DNA from 3 places in the Alkalihalobacterium sp. APHAB7 genome. Region 2 is predicted to be linked to each of the others. Evidence: predicted binding sites of a transcription regulator. Region 2 holds the regulator's gene; each other region holds the start of a gene.
The links. The regulator Rex, encoded in region 2, represses fermentation and respiration genes when NADH is low (regulators of the CRP and FNR family bind a similar motif). The targets are predictions, from matches to a motif close to TTGTGAAATATTTCACAA.
Positions count from the first base shown of each region.

Region 1: adhE (bifunctional acetaldehyde-CoA/alcohol dehydrogenase) is a predicted target of Rex. The motif match lies at 1,619-1,636, and genes of this name have one in related genera.
Region 3: nirB (nitrite reductase large subunit NirB) is a predicted target of Rex. The motif match lies at 1,585-1,602, and genes of this name have one in related genera.

Region 1 is NZ_JBLWFS010000008.1:114,579-118,729, forward strand. Features, by position in the region: gene adhE (bifunctional acetaldehyde-CoA/alcohol dehydrogenase) at 1-1,586, opposite strand, end outside; gene ACNSTQ_RS10500 (hypothetical protein) at 1,729-1,956, opposite strand; gene ACNSTQ_RS10505 (M55 family metallopeptidase) at 2,240-3,088, opposite strand; gene ACNSTQ_RS10510 (hypothetical protein) at 3,243-3,374, shown strand; gene ACNSTQ_RS10515 (S9 family peptidase) at 3,527-4,151, shown strand, end outside.
Region 2 is NZ_JBLWFS010000034.1:13,565-17,715, forward strand. Features, by position in the region: gene ACNSTQ_RS20880 (ABC-F family ATP-binding cassette domain-containing protein) at 1-1,277, opposite strand, end outside; gene ACNSTQ_RS20885 (redox-sensing transcriptional repressor Rex) at 1,470-2,105, shown strand; gene ACNSTQ_RS20890 (twin-arginine translocase TatA/TatE family subunit) at 2,181-2,363, shown strand; gene tatC (twin-arginine translocase subunit TatC) at 2,381-3,151, shown strand; gene ACNSTQ_RS20900 (pyridoxal phosphate-dependent aminotransferase) at 3,365-4,151, shown strand, end outside.
Region 3 is NZ_JBLWFS010000026.1:30,290-34,440, forward strand. Features, by position in the region: gene ACNSTQ_RS19035 (MFS transporter) at 1-1,195, opposite strand, end outside; gene nirB (nitrite reductase large subunit NirB) at 1,618-4,038, shown strand; gene nirD (nitrite reductase small subunit NirD) at 4,053-4,151, shown strand, end outside.

The sequences.
Region 1 (4,151 bases), on a different contig from region 2:
TCAATCGATGGGTCTGGTTCAACATCTGAGAAGATTTCACAATGTACATAATCACTGCGTTTTCTTAAGTAATACAACACCTTGTCCACATAACCGAGCTTTACCATGCCTGGATCAGTTACAATGAACGCTTTTGAGATTTTCGGCATCTTCGATAAATACTGAGTGGAATGTTTTTCAAAGTAAATTTTTGGTGGCACCTTAAACCATTGCATGTTTGTATTCCTTCTCGCTAATCTTTTAATATTTAACAAATGAACGGCACTAACATTAGAAGAAACTGAATTACGTCCATAGGAACCGCACCCTAAAGTTAACGAAGGTAAGAATGCATTGTATATGTCCCCGATTGCTCCTTGACTAGAAGGCGAGTTCACAATTAAACGCCCAGCTTTCATTCGATTTCCAAACTCTTTAATAACTCCATCATTTTCAGAATGGATGACCGCCGAGTGACCTAGTCCCCCAAAAGCCAACATTTCTTCTGCCCGAGTTAATCCTTCCTCTGTAGAGTTTACTTTATAAAAAGCTAGAACTGGACTTAACTTTTCACGAGATAGTGGATATTCTGGGCCTACCCCTTTAATTTCTGCTATTAATATTTTCGTATCTTCAGGTACATCAACACCAGCGAGACTTGCAATATAATAAGGTGTTTTACCAACGATATCTGGATTAACTGCGCAGCTCTTTTCATTAATCACAAGCTTTTCTACTTTCTTTCGTTCTTTTTCATTTAGAAAATAGCAGCCATTCCTCTCCATTTCCTCTTTCACTGCTTCATAGATTTCCTTGTCGACAATAGCCGCTTGTTCTGAAGCACAAATCATGCCATTATCAAAGGTTTTAGATAGGATTAAGTCGTTAACGGCTCGTTTTAAACTGGCTGTTTTTTCAATATAACATGGAACATTTCCTGGACCGACCCCAAGAGCTGGTTTACCAGTACTATAAGCCGACTTCACCATACCTGCCCCGCCAGTAGCTAGTACAAGTGCAATCCCAGGATGGTTCATTAATTGTTGGGTTGCAGCAATGGAGGGTGTTTCAATCCATTGAATACAATGCTCGGGTGCGCCAGCTTTTATTGCGGCATCCCTCAGTACTCGCGCAGCTTGACTACTTGATTTTTGTGCCGAAGGGTGGAATGCAAATACAATAGGATTTCTTGTTTTTATAGCAATTATTGCTTTAAACATTGTTGTAGATGTTGGATTAGTTACAGGGGTTACGCCTGCTACTACACCGACAGGCTCTGCTATTTGCAGGATACCTTCGTGCTCGTTCTCTTCAATAACACCAACCGTTTTGTCGTACTTGATGTTATGGTAGACATACTCTGTTGCGAACATATTTTTGATTATTTTATCCTCGTACACTCCGCGCTGCGTTTCTTCAACAGCCATTTTGGCTAGCGGCATATGTTGATCTAAACCGGCTAAAGCCATCTCTTTTACAATACTGTCTATCATTTCTTGGTCAAAACTCATAAACTGGGCTAGTGCAGACTGCCCGTTTTCAACCAATTTCTCAATCATACTCGTCACATCATTTTGTTTCTTTACTTCCTTTTCTAAAACTCCCACGTGAAGTCCCCCTTAAAAAGTGAATACAAAGTTTGTGAAACATTGAGCAAGTAGTTCCAAAAAAATGTTACCTATGGAGTTAGTTTGGGTGTTAGCTCACCAACCGCCCTAGACATGCTTGTTTTATCGTTACATTAAATCATTACTCACAAACCGGATTTCGTTGAATCTTTGTAATCGATATATCGTTATAGAGCTTGGAATTTTCATTAATAATACAAACATAATTTACTGTCCAAATAAAAGTTGGTATTGTTTTCCCCTCTTCAAACATCATCGCCTCAAACTCATCGCCAACAAGATCTTCAAACATCTCTAGTGAGTAAGTTTCAGTGTCGGTAGTAAAGTCTTTCCATTGGCATAAAATCAATTTGATCAACTCCTTATGTCTTTCATACCTTTATATTAGCATGTAAAAGTTTGTGAAACAGTGAACAAACTTTGTCTCTTTTTAAAACGCTTTCATGTTTCTATCTGTTGTTAGACGCATAAAAGAAGTCAGGCTAATAAAATGCCTGTTTTTAGGCTTTTTACGGACACTTCATTATATAAAAAATTCGGTTTTAGCTTAAAAAAGCAAAAGGCCTTACTAATTCGGCCCTTTGCTTTAACTTTATCTGTGTGCTGTTACTTTTCTCAAACCCTATCTTAGTCTAGGCGTTCGCTTGTCCTAAAACACCTTGAGTTGCTGCCATTCCGATAATGACGCATCCCCACATGTGCTTATAAGCGGTCACCATATCCGGGGCAGTAAAGCGGATCGTCTTTGGACCGATAAGTTCCACTGAAGGAATGGTTGTCGTCATCAAAGCTTGGTTTGTCCCTTTAAAGTCAATTTCAAAAGTGATAGGTCCCTCCACTTTATAAGGCTCGACACTTTTAGCTTTTTCAACCGCTAATTGTGCTTTTTCTCTAATTAATTGCTGGGCTTTTTTGGGAGGAAGCAGTTCAGCCGCCAAGCGATCAATTCCTCGTTTGACAACAGCTGCTTCAACGTGAGGTAATGTCTCCTTCACTTCTTCCACATAAGCATCATCCCCAGTGATTAAAAGGGCCGGTACATTAAAATCACCTGCTACCGCTGCATTCAGCTCCGTTTCACCAACAACTTTGCCATTTATACGGAATTCGTTTACACATATACCGGCTAAAGAATGATTGATGACTGTACGTTCAGATCCACCTTCACGCCCATGGTGGCCAACAAACAAAATTCCATCATATGTATCGTCTAGACCTTCTAGCTGGCACATCACACGGTTATTACCAGAAATAAGACTTGCACGCTCATCAAGGTCCTCTATAAAAATATTGGACATATTTCCATGACCGTCAGCAACAACAACTTCTGTAGCACCGCCATTAAAAGCCCCTTCAATTGCAGCGTTAACATCTTGAGTCATAAGCTTTCTGAAACGCTGATATTCACTTTCCTTTTTTAGCTGGACGCCCGTAGCAACTCCTGTGACCCCTTCAATATCTGCTGAAATAAAAAACTTCATCCTTTTTCTCCCTCTTTCTTTTTCTGATTATTTCTAGTTTAAACTAAATTTAGTATACCTACAAAATGTTTGAAGACACTTAATCATGACACGTATTTATTACTTTAGCATTTAAAAAACAAAGTGAACAAAACCAACAAGCGGGGGAATTTCATTGTTCTTTTTTAAAGACTACGAACAAAACCTATTACAGTTACCCATAAAAGAAGTTTACGAAAAAGAAGACCTAATGACTGAACGTTTTTTATTTCTAAAAGATGAAAAGATAGAAGGGCATTTTGATTGATAGAATGATATCAGCCTTAATTCAGTAAAATGGTTTATTTCTTTTTCTAAAAATATAAAAGTATTTTGATTATACAAAAATAATTTTATTTTATTTCGAATGCCGAAATGTTATGATAGAAGAATAGATTGAAAGATATGGAGGAATTTATAATGACAAAACGTCCAATAACAGCAGATGACTTATGTAAGTTTAAGTTTGTAGGAGACCCTCAACTGTCCCCAAACAAAGACAAAGCAGCCTATGTTTTAACTCACGTCGATAAAGAGAAAGATGGCTATTATTCTTTTATCTATGTAACTGATCTGAGCGGAAACGGCAGACAGTTTACCTCTCATTATTCAACAGATAAATTAATAAAAGATACGGCTCCTACGTGGTCTCCAGATGGAAGCATGATTGCCTTCCGCTCCAACCGTTCAGGAAAAAATCAAGTTTGGCTCTTACATATTGATGGTGGTGAGGCTGTTCAAGTAACCGATGTGAAGCAAGGAGTTGGAGACTTCACTTGGTCTCCTGATGGAAGCCAGCTTGCCCTAACGATTTCCGGTGAATTGAAGCTTACCTCTCATAAGGAAGAAAAAACTGAAGAAAAAAGTGATGTTAAAGTAATTACTAGACTTCGCTATAAAGGTGATGGAGTTGGTATTTATAACGATGACCGCAAGCATGTTTATTTATTTGACATAGAGACAAAATCTTTTACTAAGGTTACTGAAGGTGATCATGACTTTTCACAGCCTCGTTTCTCCCCAGACGGGAAAAGTTTATTCTATA
Region 2 (4,151 bases):
ACCGTGCGTATCTCTTTTTCTTGCATCAGTGGATATTCATCCCACAGTTCATGAATGACTTGCTTGTTTGATGTTAATTTCGCTTGTTCTTGATCATAATAACCAATAGCAACGTTGCTCCCATAGGTAATCGTTCCAGAAAGAGGTTGCAATTCTTTTGTAATCATTTTGAGCAAGGTAGATTTTCCAATTCCGTTCGGGCCAATTAAAGCTACACTCTCACCGCGATTCAGCTGGAACGAAATATCATTAAATAATACAACGTTATCATATCCGCCAGAAAGAGCTTGTACTTTTAATACTTCGTTTCCTGTTTGTTTTTCAATACCAAAAGAAAAGTTAGCGGATTTTTCATTACCTTGTGGTCGGTCTAACCGTTCCATTCTTTCAAGTGATTTCCTGCGACTTTGGGCTCTTTTTGTCGTAGAAGCTCTAGCGATATTCCGGCGTACAAAGTCTTCCAATTTTGCAATTTCTTCTTGTTGTTTTTCAAATTGTTTTAATTCCTGCTCGTAACGCAGGGCGCTTTCTTCCAGGTAGTCTGAATAATTCCCTTTAAATTTAGTGGCCTTTGTTCTCGAGAGCTCATACACGTGATCAACGACTTTATCTAGAAAGTATCGGTCATGTGAGACAATGAGTACAGCGCCTGGGTAATTAGATAAATACTGCTCCAGCCAAGCCAGTGTTGCAATGTCAAGGTGGTTCGTCGGCTCATCGAGTATGAGTAGGTCTGGTTTCGTTAATAACAACTTTCCAAGTGCTAGGCGTGTCTTTTGCCCGCCGCTTAGAGTAGAGATCTTCGTATTGTAATCGAAGTTGGCAAAATTTAATCCAGCGAGCACGGAGCGAATATCGGCTTCATATTGGTAGCCGCCTTCGTCTTTAAAGTTAACTTGGAGTAGGTCGTATTCTTTCAGGATTTTCTCGTAATTCTCGTGATCAGGGTCAGCCATTTGTTCTTCGAGTTTTCTTAACGTGCGTTCTTTTCTTTGAAGCTCAGCAAATACCGATAACATTTCATCCCAAATGGAAAGGCTAGACTCGAGACCTGTGTCCTGAGCGAGGTACCCGAGCTTTACATCTTTTGGTATCATGATTTCGCCTGAATCAAAAGACATTTGTCCAGCGATAATTCTCAATAGCGTCGATTTTCCAGCGCCATTTCGTCCAACAAGGGCAATACGTTGTTTAGACTGTATTTCAAATTTTATATTGGTTAAGATTGGCTCTATACCGAATGATTTGGTTAAATTTACACATTGTAATAAAATCATAAAAATAATCCTTCCTACTTATAGGGTAACAAAGAGATAAAGCTATGAAACAAGTATGATATATTAAGTGTACCTTATCGGAAGTTATTCAACAACTTCATGAACAGTCGTCTAAAACGATTACACGAAAGATAAAAATAGTGTACAATATGACATGTACATCCTGATTGGTGGAAACCTTGGAGGCGATCTATGAAATTTGAACAACCTAAAATTCCGCAAGCTACAGCGAAACGATTGCCCTTGTATTATCGTTACTTAGAAAATCTGAATGCATCGGGAAAACAGCGTGTTTCTTCCTCAGAGTTGAGTGAAGCCGTCAAGGTTGACTCCGCGACGATTCGCCGTGATTTTTCTTATTTTGGTGCATTAGGGAAAAAAGGGTACGGATATAATGTAAATTATTTACTTTCTTTTTTTCGAAAAACATTAGATCAGGATGAGTTGACAAAAGTAATTCTAATTGGAGTCGGAAATCTTGGTACAGCGTTCTTAAATTATAATTTTGCAAAAAATAATAATACAAAGATTGTTATGGCATTTGATGTGGATGAAGATAAGGTTGGACAAGAAATGGGTGGGGTTAAAATTTATAACCTGGCTGAACTAGAAAAACATTTAGACCCAGAAGTTACAGTAGCCATTTTAACAGTGCCTTCTCAATCTGCTCAAAAAATTGCGGACCGACTCGTTTCAGTAGGAATTAATGGTATTTTGAACTTTACGCCAGCACGATTAACAGTACCAGATAATGTTAGGGTTCACCATATCGATTTATCCGTTGAATTACAAGCGCTTATTTATTTTTTAAAGCATTATCCGTTATAATAGAGGATAAGCCTAGAAAGTAATTTTTAGTATGACTATATAGAAAGTAACCACTTAACTTAGGAGGTGTAAGTTATGCCATTAGGACCGGGAAGTTTAATTATTATTGGATTAGTCGCGTTATTAATCTTTGGACCTAAAAAGTTGCCTGCATTAGGGAAAGCCGCTGGTAATACTCTTCGTGAGTTCAAAAATGCAACAAAAGGTTTGGCTGATGACGACGATGATAACAACAAGAAAAATGAGAAACAAAACTAGTTAGGATGGGTATTTAAATGGAACAGAAAGACATGTCTGTGTATGACCATATAGGTGAATTACGTAGACGATTAATCATCGTCTTCGTCTTTTTTGCTATCGCTTTAATTGGTGGTTTATTTATTGCGAAACCGATTATTACCTTTCTTCAGACTGCACCGACTGCTCAAGACATTCCAATGAATGCCTTTAAGCCGACTGATCCGCTTCGAATATATATGACGTTTGCATTTTTTAGTGCATTTTTAATTATTTTTCCAGTCATTTTATATCAGCTATGGGCGTTTATTAGTCCTGGATTGCATGAAACGGAAAGGAAAGTAACTTTAGCCTATATTCCTATAGCATTTTTATTATTTCTTACAGGAATTTCATTTTCCTATTTCATCTTGTTTCCGTTTATTATTCAATTTGTCGGTACGTTAGCAGGGCAATTAGGGATTAACGAGATGTATGGAATTAATGAATATTTTACATTTCTCTTTCAGTTAACAATACCGTTTGGTCTACTGTTCCAAATGCCAGTCGTTATTATGTTCTTAACACGATTAGGGATTGTAACACCCGCTTTTCTAGGAAAGGTTAGAAAGTTCGCGTACTTTGGCCTTCTCGTAATTGCAGGTTTAATTACACCACCTGAATTAATTTCACATTTAATGGTAACTGTTCCGTTACTCATGCTTTACGAAATTAGTATTGTCATATCGAGAGTTGCGTATCGAAAAGCACAACGCCTTGAAGCAGAACGCCTTAAAGAAGAACAGACTGAAAATGAAAACCACGCTTAGGCTGCATTCCACGAATGCAGCCTTTTCTTATCTCGATATGAGGGTGTATGTGTAGGGTGCCAGGCACCTTTAATGCACTGCACTGATAAAGGTGCCAGGTACCTTTACTACACTGCACTGGTAAAGGTGGGGGACAACACGGTCATTGACAAAAACGGTTATGCTTCATACGATGGGTTTAGTTTAATAAAGCAATGAAATGTAGGTGAAGAGATGAAACAGTTTCAAATGAATCAGACGATGACAGAATTACCGAAGCAATATTTTGCGAGTTTAGTCGCTAAAGTAGGGGCCTTAGTCAAAGAAGGTGCGGATATTATTAATCTGGGCCAAGGAAACCCTGACCAACCGACACCTGAACATGTTGTTTCAAGTTTAAAAGAGGCAGCTGATCTTCCCCAGTATCATAAATATCCACCTTTTCGCGGATATCCATTTCTAAAAGAAGCGATTGTTGAATTTTATAAACGAGAATATAATGTAGAACTCGATCCTAACAAAGAAGTGTGTATCCTCTTTGGCGGAAAGGGTGGACTTGTTGAAATTAGTCAATGCTTATTAAACCCAGGAGAGGTAGCCCTTGTTCCAGACCCAGGTTATCCGGATTACTGGTCAGGTGTTGCTCTTGCTGGAGGCAGAATGGAAATGATGCCCCTAAAGAAAGAGAACGGTTTTCTTCCTAACTATAGTGAAATTCAAGAAGAGGCATTAAAGCAAGCGAAGCTGATGTTCTTAAACTATCCGAACAATCCAACCGGTGCAACTGCTTCAAAGGAATTCTACGATGAAACGGTAACCTTCGCAAAACAGAATGATTTTTGTGTCGTTCATGATTTTGCTTATGGTGGTATCGGTTTTGATGGGCAAAAGCCAGTAAGCTTTCTTCAATCCGAAGGAGCAAAAGAAATAGGAATTGAAATTTATACATTATCGAAGACATATAATATGGCAGGGTGGCGTGTCGCTTTTGCGGTTGGGAATGCTTCAGTGATTGAAATGC
Region 3 (4,151 bases), on a different contig from region 2:
ATCCAGTTGTATCAATTGACCAACCGAAAATTTTTGGAATAAAGAATGCACCGTATGCTGCAAATGCGGCAATTAACCCTAGTACAGGTGCTGCAAATTTTTCTTCAAAAATGAATGGTACCATTCGGAAAGTAGATCCATTCGCAATTCCAGTTCCAGCAAATAACACTAAGAATGAAATTAAGAAACCAGTAAAGTTATTAATATTTAAGAAGTAGATGACACTTGATGTTGCAAGGATCATCGCGACAATCGTCCAGAATGTTACCTTTGCACCACTATTCACTTTATCAGAAAGCCAACCACCGAATGGACGGATTGAAGCACCAACTAATGCACCTAAGAAAGCAAACTTCATCACATCGATTTCCGGGAACTCAGAACGGATTAATAATGGAAATGCCGCTGCGAACCCGATAAATGAACCGAAGCACATTACATAAAGCCAAGTCATAACCCACATATGTTTCATTTTTAGAACAGAAAGCTGACTCTTAATACTCGGTTTTGCTACAGGAAGTTCATCCATAAAGAAAAATGTAACAATGACAGAAGCGATAATTGGAATTACCCAAATAAATGCTGCATTTTGAATATAAACAACGCTACCATCCGCTAAAGTTTGCCCGCCACCAGTTAGAGCACCAATAAATCCTAAACCAATTACGATTGGAGTTAAGAATTGAACAACACTAACTCCTAAGTTTCCAATACCAACGTTAATTCCATTGGCTGTACCTTTTGCTTTTTTAGGATAAAACGGATTTAGAGTCGCCGTTGAAGACGCTAAGTTACCTCCACCAAGTCCACATAAAGCAGCAAGGATAACCATTGTTTGAAAACTTGTTTCAGGGTTTTGAACGGCAAACCCAATGCCGATCGCTGGTATTAATAGAACAACAGTTGTAAGTAATGTCGTTTTTTTACCACCAATTAAGCCTGGCATAAAAGTGTAGAATAAACGTAGTGTTGCTCCAGTTAATCCAGGTAAAGCAGCTAATGTAAATAATTGACTACTTGTAAAATTAAAGCCTACATCATTTAATCGTACGGCTGTAACTGACCATAATTGCCATACACAGAAGGCTAAGATTAAAGAAAATACGGATATTAATAAGTTCTTTCTTGCAATTTTCTTGCCATCACTTTCCCAAAAGCTTTCATTTTCTGGCTCCCATTTCGTAATTTTCGCCATGATCTATTCCCCCAAATACTATTGTTTAATTTTCTTCACATCGATGTTTCTTACAAAATTGATGATACAATCAAACGAAAAAGTTGAGTGTGATTTTTTTCACAGGAAATAAATAAAAATAGAACATACTATCGAAAAATATCAATGAATAGAAGAAAATTAATCAGGACGATTATATAGAAAGAACTAGTATAACTTCGTAAATAAGTTAAAGAACGAACAGTTTAACTATAGAAAAAATAGTTATTACAAATTATTGAACGAAACTTTTTCACAAAATAGTAATATTTTAATTCATAGGGTGTGATTTTCATCACAGTTTTTGCAAGTTCTTAATTGTTATACTGAGATCATAAAAATTGAAAACAACTAGAGATGTATGCTCCTATTTGTGAAATAGTGAGCAAGTGGAGGTCTTAAAAATGGAGAAAAAGAAACTAGTCATGATAGGAAATGGAATGGCAGGGGTTAGAGTCATTGAAGATCTATTAAAAATAAACCGTGATCTATTTGAAATAACGATTTTTGGTGAAGAACCACATCCCAATTACAACCGGATCCAACTTTCAAATATACTTCAAGGGGAAATGAGATTTGAAGATACGATAATCAATAATTGGGATTGGTATAAAGATAACGGAATTCAGTTGTTTACGGATGAAATGATAACAAAAGTAGATCCGCAGCACCAGCTAGTTTATTCAAATAAAGGACAAGTTCTATCATATGATGAACTAATTATTGCGACTGGTTCAAAGCCATTTATTTTACCTGTTCCTGGGGCCGAACTTTCAGGAGTCATTGGATTTAGAGATATTGAAGATTGCGTAACTATGATGGAAGTTGCTAAGCAACATAAAAAAGCAGTTGTAATTGGAGGGGGACTTCTTGGACTTGAGGCTGCTAAAGGATTACTTCATTTAGGAATGGAAGTGGATGTCGTTCATTTAGTCGAACATTTGATGGAAAAACAGCTAGATCCTGTTGCTTCTAGTATGTTAAAACAAGCATTAGAAGAGCAAGGGATGAACTTCCTCATGCCAAAATCAACGACTGAAATTGTGGGAACCGATCGAGTCGAGGGTGTTCGATTTTCAGATGGAAGTGAAGTGCAAGCAGACTTAGTCGTAATGTCGGCCGGGATTGTTCCAAACATTGATTTTATTAAAGGCAGTGACATCTATATCAATCGTGGCATTGTAGTTAATGATTATTTAGAAACGAATATTCCTCATGTGTATGCTGTAGGGGAATGTGCAGAACACCGAGAAGTGGTTTATGGTTTAGTGGCTCCTTTATATGAACAAGGTAAAGTATTAGCCAATCGTTTGTGCGGTGTCAAGGAAGAAGGTTACGAAGGTTCATTGTTAGGAACCCAGCTTAAAGTAACTGAAATTGATTTGTTCTCAGCTGGAGAAATTTATGATGATGCATCAACCAAATCAATAAAAGTCCATAACGAATATGAAGGTGTCTATAAGAAGGTTTTAGTTAGAGATAATCGAATTGTCGGTGTCGTTTTATATGGTGATACAAAAGATAGTTCAAGATTATTTAGAATGTTAACGAACAAAGAAGATATTTCAGATCAAGCCACAATTTCTTTCTTACTAGCGCCAGGAGCGGATGCGACGACTGACGTTGGAGCGATGCCAGATAATGAAGTTATTTGTGGTTGTAACGGAACGACTAAAGGAACGATTGTCGATGCCATTCAACAACAAGGACTTGCAACAATAGAGCAAGTAGGTGGTTGTACGAATGCAGGAAGATCTTGCGGGCGTTGCAAACCATTAATTGGTGAAATTCTCGAACATGCATTAGGTTCTGACTATGAATTGACTGCTCAAAAAGAAACATTATGTGGGTGTACAACTTTTAGTCGAGATGAAGTTATAGATGAAATAAAAGATAAAGGATTAACTTCACCAAAAGAAGTCATGATGGTTCTGAACTGGAACGAAGAACAAGGCTGCTCAAAATGCCGTCCAGCGTTAAATTACTATCTCGGTATGATTAATCCAGAATATAAAGATGATAGAAATTCGCGTCTTGTAAATGAAAAATTACACGCTAACATTCAAAAAGATGGAACGTATTCAGTTGTTCCTAGAATGTACGGTGGAGTGACGACAGCTGAAGATTTAAGAAAGCTTGCTGATGTTGCTGATAAGTATAATGTGCCACTCGTCAAATTAACAGGTGGACAACGAATTGGTTTATTTGGATTGAAAAAAGAACAACTCCCTCAAGTATGGGAAGAGCTAGGGATGCCATCTGGATATGCTTACGGAAAGACGCTTCGTACAGTAAAAACGTGCGTAGGTTCACAGTTCTGTCGTTTTGGTACTCAAGATTCGATGAGTCTCGGCATTGAATTAGAAAAACGCTTTGAACGTCTTGATACACCACATAAATTCAAAATGGGTGTATCCGCTTGTCCGAGAAACTGTGCAGAATCCGGAATTAAAGATGTCGGAGTTGTTGGAGTTGATGGTGGTTGGGAACTATATGTCGGTGGTAACGGGGGCACAGACTTACGTGCTGGAGACTTCTTCTGTAAAGTCAAAACGGAACAAGAAGTATTTGAAATGACAGGGGCTTTTATACAGTATTACCGTGAAACGGCCAATTATTTAGAAAGAACCTCTCACTGGGTGGACCGCCTTGGATTAGACCATATTAAGGAAGTAGTAGCCGATGTAGAAAAAAGAGCGGAATTAAACGCAACGCTGCAAAAAACAGTGAGTCGTTATGAAGAGCCGTGGCAAAAAATAAATGAGGATGAAAGTATCCGTGAAGCCTATTTTAAAACAACAACTATACCAGTGCCAGTTCAGTAGAGAGGAAGATTAGAATGATGAAAACAAGACAAGCTATTAAACTTTATTCATTTCATGAACTGCCAGAAATGATTGGTCAAGTGTTTTCTGTCGATGGGGAGGAGATTGCTCTC